DNA from 2 places in the Stenotrophomonas sp. 59 genome. Region 2 is predicted to be linked to the other one. Evidence: riboswitches for the same ligand, from Rfam matches in the RefSeq annotation. Region 2 holds a riboswitch; the other holds the start of a gene.
What was found. Region 2 has a riboswitch for glycine ahead of QP552_RS18620 (trimeric intracellular cation channel family protein). Riboswitches for the same ligand answer to the same signal wherever they lie in the genome.
Positions count from the first base shown of each region.

Region 1: it holds a riboswitch for glycine, as region 2 does, so the genes downstream of both, gcvP (aminomethyl-transferring glycine dehydrogenase) here and QP552_RS18620 (trimeric intracellular cation channel family protein) in region 2, are expected to answer to the same signal.

Region 1 is NZ_CP127408.1:3,338,677-3,342,048, reverse strand. It holds gene gcvP (aminomethyl-transferring glycine dehydrogenase) at 1-2,129, opposite strand, end outside; glycine riboswitch at 2,192-2,294, opposite strand; gene QP552_RS15530 (multidrug effflux MFS transporter) at 2,594-3,372, shown strand, end outside.
Region 2 is NZ_CP127408.1:4,054,687-4,058,058, reverse strand. It holds gene QP552_RS18625 (MdtA/MuxA family multidrug efflux RND transporter periplasmic adaptor subunit) at 1-908, opposite strand, end outside; gene QP552_RS18620 (trimeric intracellular cation channel family protein) at 1,193-1,810, opposite strand; glycine riboswitch at 1,895-1,998, opposite strand; glycine riboswitch at 2,012-2,101, opposite strand; gene QP552_RS18615 (GIY-YIG nuclease family protein) at 2,142-2,417, shown strand; gene QP552_RS18610 (hypothetical protein) at 2,562-2,978, shown strand; gene QP552_RS18605 (nuclear transport factor 2 family protein) at 3,047-3,372, shown strand, end outside.

The DNA.
Region 1 (3,372 bases), 720 kb from region 2:
CCGCCGTGCGGGATGCAGAAGGTCTTGTGCAGGTTCAGGTGCGAAACGTCCGAACCCCACTTGCCCGGCTTGGCCACGCCCACCAGGGCGTTCATGTTGGCGCCGTCGGTGTACACCTGGCCACCGTGCTGGTGGATGATCTCGCAGATCTCGACAACTTCTTCCTCGAACACGCCGTGCGTGGACGGGTAGGTCATCATGATCGCGGCCAGGCGGTCGCTGTACTTCTCGGCGTTGAGGCGGATGTCCTCGACGTCGACGTTGCCGTTGGCATCGGTCTTGGTGACCACGACCTTCATGCCACACATCTGTGCCGAAGCCGGGTTGGTGCCGTGCGCCGAATCCGGGATCAGGCAGATGTCGCGGTGGCCTTCACCGCGCGAGCGGTGGTAGGCGCGGATCGCCAGCAGGCCGGCGTACTCGCCCTGCGCGCCGGAATTCGGCTGCAGGCTGACCGCGTCGTAGCCGGTGCATTCGACCAGCATCGCTTCCAGCGTATCGATCAGTTCCTTGTAGCCCAGCGCCTGGTCGGCCGGCACCAGCGGATGGATCTGCGAGAACTCCGGCCAGGTCACCGGGATCATTTCGGCGGTGGCGTTGAGCTTCATCGTGCACGAGCCCAGCGGGATCATCGTGCGGTCCATCGCCAGGTCCTTGTCGGCCAGCGAGCGCAGGTAGCGCAGCAGTTCGTGCTCGCTGTGGTGGGTGTTGAACACCGGGTGGGTCAGGAACGCGGACTGGCGCAGCAGGCCGGCCGGCAGCGCATCGGCGGTGCTGGCATCCAGCGCATCGACATCCAGCGCGGCACCGAACACGGCAGCCACGGCAACAATGTCGGCGCGGGTGGTGGTTTCGTCCAGGCTGATGCCGACCGAGTCGCTGTCGATCGCGCGCAGGTTGTAGCCGGCGGCGCGGGCCTTGGCATGGATCTCATCGGCGTGCACGCCGGTGACATGCAGGGTGTCGAAGAAGTCGCCACCAACCTGCACGCCGGCATTGCGCAGCGCTGCGGCCAGGATCGAAGCCAGGCGATGGGTGCGGCGGGCAATGCGGGTCAGGCCTTCCGGGCCGTGGTAAACGGCGTACATCGAGGCCATCACCGCCAGCAGCACCTGCGCGGTACAGATGTTGGAAGTCGCCTTCTCGCGGCGGATGTGCTGCTCGCGGGTCTGCAGGGTCAGGCGGTAGGCCGGGTTGCCCTGGGCATCGACCGAAACGCCGATCAGGCGGCCCGGCATCGAGCGCTTGTAGGCGTCACGGCAGGCCATGAAGGCGGCGTGCGGGCCACCGAAGCCGAACGGCACGCCGAAACGCTGGCTGTTGCCGACCACGATGTCCGCTCCCCATTCGCCCGGGGCGGCCAGCAGGGTCAGGGCCAGCAGGTCCGTGGCCACGGCCACCAGGCCGCCGCGTGCGTGCACGGCATCGACCAGCGCCTTGTAGTCGCCCACCTGGCCGAAGGTATCCGGATACTGCAGCAGCAGGCCGAAGGCTTCCGCTTCCAGCGCTTCGGCCGGGGTGCCGACGCGCAGCACGATGCCCATGGGCTCGGCGCGGGTACGCAGCAGTTCCAGCGTCTGCGGATGCACGGCGTCGTGCACGAAGAAGGTGTCCGACTTGGACTTGGCCGAACGCTTGGCCAGGGTCATCGCTTCAGCAGCGGCGGTGGCTTCGTCCAGCAGCGAGGCGTTGGCGATTTCCATGCCGGTCAGGTCGGCGCACAGGGTCTGGAAGTTGATCAGCGCTTCCATGCGGCCCTGCGAGATTTCCGCCTGATACGGGGTGTAGGCGGTGTACCAGGCCGGGTTTTCCAGGATGTTGCGCAGGATCACGTTCGGCGTGTGGGTGCCGTAGTAGCCCTGGCCGATGAAGCTGCGCAGCACGGTGTTCTTGTCGGCGATCGCACGGATCTTCGCCAGTGCCTGCACTTCGGTCATCGACTCCGGCAGCGCCAGCGGCGCCGGCGACTTGATCTTGGCCGGCACGATGGCATCGGTCATCGCATCCAGCGACGCGTGGCCGACGACATCGAGCATCTGCGCGATCTCGGCGTCGTTGGGGCCGATGTGGCGCTCGACGAACGCGTTGTGGTGCTCAAGCTCACGCAGGGAAGGGGTGTTCTGGGACATGGCGAAGGATCCGTCAGGAAAGGGCACACGCACGGGCACAAGCCGCCGGTCGGCGGTCTGCGGGGCGCCCCTCTGTCCTTTTGCCTGAGAGTTTAAAAGCGCGGAAAACCGCAGCTTCGTGCCCCTTCGGCGCCGGATCGAACCGGTCTCTCCAGAGTTGTGTTACGGGTGGTATCGGGCCTGAGCGATTACGGGCGTTGCGCCTTCGGCAGCGGTGTTCCGCTTCTCCCACCGTGTTGCCCGCCGATTATAGCCCGTTGCGGGCGCGGCGGCCGCCTCCGCCCCAGGTCGCCGCGCCTGAATGGCCGATGGCCCGGGCGTGCGTTTTGTGCAGTGCTGCATGGCGCCGGGCGCAATCCCCGCCTATGATGGGCGGATACCCGAATTCATCTGGCGCCGTCCCCGTGCAGCGGGACCGGCGCCCGCCGTGCGTGCCCCGCATGGCCCTGCCGGACGCTTCCTCCATGACCGCCGCCGTTGCTCCCTCCACCCGCCGCATGGCCCTGCTGCTTGCCGGCCTGGCCATGTTCGGCCCGTTCTCGATCGACACCATCTTCCCGGCGTTCCCGCAGCTGGCCCAGCGCCTGGCGGTGGACGAGGTGGCGGTGCAGCAGACCATCAGCGTGTACCTGCTGTTCTACGGCCTGATGAGCCTGGCGCACGGCCCGCTGTCCGATGCCTGGGGCCGCAAGCGGGTGATCCTCGGTGGCCTGGTGGTGTTCGTCGGCGCCTCGGTCGGCTGCGCGCTGTCCACCGACCTGAGCACGCTGCTGGCCTTCCGCGCGCTGCAGGGCCTGTCGGCGGGTGTGGGCATGATCGTCGGCCGCGCGGTGATCCGCGACCTGTACCACGGCCATGACGCACAGCGGCTGATGAGCCAGGTGTCGATGCTGTTCGGCATCGCCCCGGCGATCGCGCCGATCATCGGTGGCTGGATCCTGCTCAGCGGCGCCGGATGGCCGCTGATCTTCTGGTTCCTGGTGGTGTTCGCGCTGGTGCTGCTGGCGGCTACCGCGCGCTACCTGCCGGAAACCCATCCGGTCGAGGCACGCGTACCGTTGTCGCCACGGGTGCTGATGCGTGACTACGTGCGCATCGGCTTCAACCCGCGCTTCCTGCGCCTGGCGCTGGCCGGCAGCATCGGTTTCGGCGGCATCTTCCTGTACATCTCCTCGGCGCCGGTGTTCGTGATGCAGCACCTGCACCTGGGCGAGGGGGGCTTCGCCTGGCTGTTCATTCCCAC
Region 2 (3,372 bases):
AGCTGCAGGCGTACGTTGACGAACTGGTTGGGGAACAGTGCCAGATCGTGGTTGTCGAAGTGCGCACGCAGCTTCAGTGTGCCGGTGGTGGTATCGATGCGGTTGTCCAGGCTGGACAGGGAGCCGCGGGCCAGCTGCCGGCGTTCTTCGCGGTCCCAGGTTTCCACCGCCAGCGACGGTTGCGCCTGCACGGCGTCGAGCAGCGCAGGCAGCTCGGGTTCGGGCACGGTGAACAGCACGCTGATCGGCGCGGTCTGCGCCAGCGTCACCAGGCCTTCGGCATCGCTGGTACGTACCAGGTTGCCCACGTCCAACCGCCGCAGCCCGACGCGGCCACTGACCGGCGCGGTGATGCGGGTGTACTGCAGCTGCAGGCGTGCTTCATCAACAGACGCCTGGTCGCTGAGCCGGCGGCCCTGCAGCTGGCGCACCTTGCTCTGCTGGTCGCTCAGTTCCTGCCCGGACACGTAGTTCTGCTTCTGCAGTTCGCGGTAGCGCTGCAGCTGGCGTTCGGCGTTTTCCAGCTCGGCCAGGTTCTGCTGCTGGGTGCCCTGGGCCTGTGCCAGCTTCACCTCATACGGGCGTGGGTCGATCTGCGCCAGCAGGTCGCCGGCGTTCACCTGCTGCCCTTCCTGGAAGTGCAGGCGCAGCAGTTCGCCATCCACGCGGCTGCGCACCACCACGCTGTGCAGCGGGGTGACCGTACCGACAGCCTTCAGGCGCAGCACCAGCGGCTCGGCACTGGCGCGCGCCACGCGTACCGGCACCGTCCTGCCCGTCGCATCGTCGCTGCTGCCGGCGCCGTTCCGGGGCCACAGCCACCACGCCAGAAGGCCGAAGAGGGCAAGGGCCAGCACCACCCGCAACGAGCGGGCACGGCGGAAGCGGGAATTTTCGGCGACAGACATGAGGCATCCTGTGCCCTGCGCGCGCAGGGACATGCGGGCCCGTCGGCGCGTTCACGGCACCACGGGCAGCGGGGAGGGAGTGTCTGGCGGGGCCGCGGGCGCGGCGTGGCTGGATGCCGTCGCGCGTGCGACGGGGTGACAATGGTAGCCAATCACCCCGGCCAATGCCGCATGACCATGGTCATGCAACGCACTCGGTAGTGCCGACCGCTGGCCGGCAACCTGCTGGAATCTGCGGGCGTGTGCCGTGTTGCCGGCCAGCGGCCGGCACTACCGTCAAACAATCAATGCACTTCGTCGTGATAGACGAACTTCGGCATTTCCCAGCGGTAGTGGATCGCCAGCAGGCGCAGTGCGAAGCCGCCGCCGAGGCAGCACAGGATCGCGGTGGCGTCGGCAACGCCCCAGTGCAGCAGCAACAGGTAGGCGGCGCCGGTCAGCAGCGCGATGATCGCGTACAGCTCCTTCTGGAAGATCAGCGGTACTTCGTTGCAGAGGATGTCGCGCAGCACGCCGCCGAACGCACCGGTCAGCATGCCGGCGATCAGCACGATGGGGGTGGCATGGCCGGCCTCGCGTGCGATCGAGCAGCCGATCAGGGTGAAGGCGATCAGGCCCAGCCCGTCCAGCACAAGGAAGGTGCGGCGGAAGTGGTGCATCCAGCGCGCCACCCAGGTAGCGATCAGCGCCGCGCACACGGTGAAGCCCAGGTATTCGGGATGCTTCACCCAGCCCAGCGGGTAGTGGCCGAGCAGGATGTCGCGCAGCGAACCACCACCGAGGGCGGTGACGCAGGCGATCATGACCACGCCGAACAGGTCCATGCGGCGGCGGCCGGCGGACAGCGCGCCGGTCATGGCTTCGGCGGAAATGGCGATCAGGTAGATGATGGACAGCAGCATGGGGCAGGCTCCGGGCGCGGTGGGGCCGGCCATGCGCGTATACCGCCATTGCCTGCGCAATGACGGGATGACGATGACCGGTGCCGCTCCCGCTGTCCTTTTGCCTGAGAGTTCAGCGGCGTGGGCCGCGTGCCCCTTCGGCGGATCGTCCCGGGCATGCCCGGTGACCTCTCTCCAGCTCGGCGAGTCGAATGCATGGTTGGTGGGATTCCAGCCCACCGGCCTGAGCGATCATGGGAGCCTGCGCCTTCGGCGGGCGCCAGCGCGGCGCCTCTCTCCTGCATTCGGCCGCCAGTATATCCGCTGCAGTGCAGCACGGCATAATCCCGGCATGGCCCCGTCCCCCCGCCCGTGGTTCCTGTACCTGCTCGAATGCCGTGATGGCAGCTACTACGCGGGTATCAGCACCGACGTGGACGCACGCTTCGCCGCCCACCAGGCGGGCAAGGGCGCGCGCTACACCCGGGCCCGGCCGCCACTGCGCGTGCTGGCCGTGCGCGAATACCCGGATCGTTCCGCCGCCTCGCGCGCCGAATGGCAACTCAAGCAGCAGCCGCGCGAACGCAAGCTGGCCTGGCTGCAGGCCTCGGACGCCCGGCTTCTGTAGAGCCGAGCCCGCGCTCGGCTGCTGTTCCGTCTGCCCGTTGCAGGACCCGGGCAGGGGCTCGGCCCTACGGTAGATCCACGCCCTGCGTGGATAGGCCTTGTCCATGCCATGATCGCCACACCCATCGACACATGGATCCGTCCGATGAAGAACCGCGGGATGTTGCTGTTGACTGCCTGCGTGGCCCTTCTGGCCTGCACCCAGGCACCGTCGCCGCCGCCACTGCAGCATGGGCAGATCGGCACCGCCGCTGAGCTGGCAGCTTACGGCCCGAGCACACCCGAACCGATCCACCTGCGTCGTGACCGGGTCCCTCCCGATCTGGTCGATCTGATCCCGTTCGCGGAAAAGTGGGGGATCGGCGATGACGTGCTTCGCAACGAAATGCAGGAGCGTGCCACTGACGCGGAAAAGCAGGCATTGGCGGATGCGCTGGCGGGGCGCCATGCGCGTATCACCGCCTGGTTGGACAGCTTCCCGCAGGGGCAGCCCATGTCTGAAGAAGCCGCTGCGTTCATGTACATGCAGCTGGGCACCGACGAAATGCGCCTGATGCCGTAGATCCACGCCATGCGTGGATGCGGCTTGCACATGCCATGATCATCCAGCCCTCAGCGCTGGAGACCCGGATGTCCACGATCGCCCTGCTGTTCGCCCTTTCCGCAGCCACAAGCCCCGCCGCCGACCCGGCCACCCTCGCGGCCATCGAAGCCACCTGCCATGACTACGTCGACGGCCAGCTGGAGGCCGACCCACAGCGCGTCGCCCGGTCCCTGCACCCGGACCTGGCCAAGCGCGCGGTCCTCGGTGATACACCCGATGAGCGCCTTGGCCTGCGCCGGATGTCGAAGGAAGAACTGGTCTCGTTGACGAAGCAGGGTGCGCTGAAGACCCCGAAGGAGCAATGGGACCGCCGCTGCACGGTGCTGGACGTGACCGGCAACGCCGCCTCGGT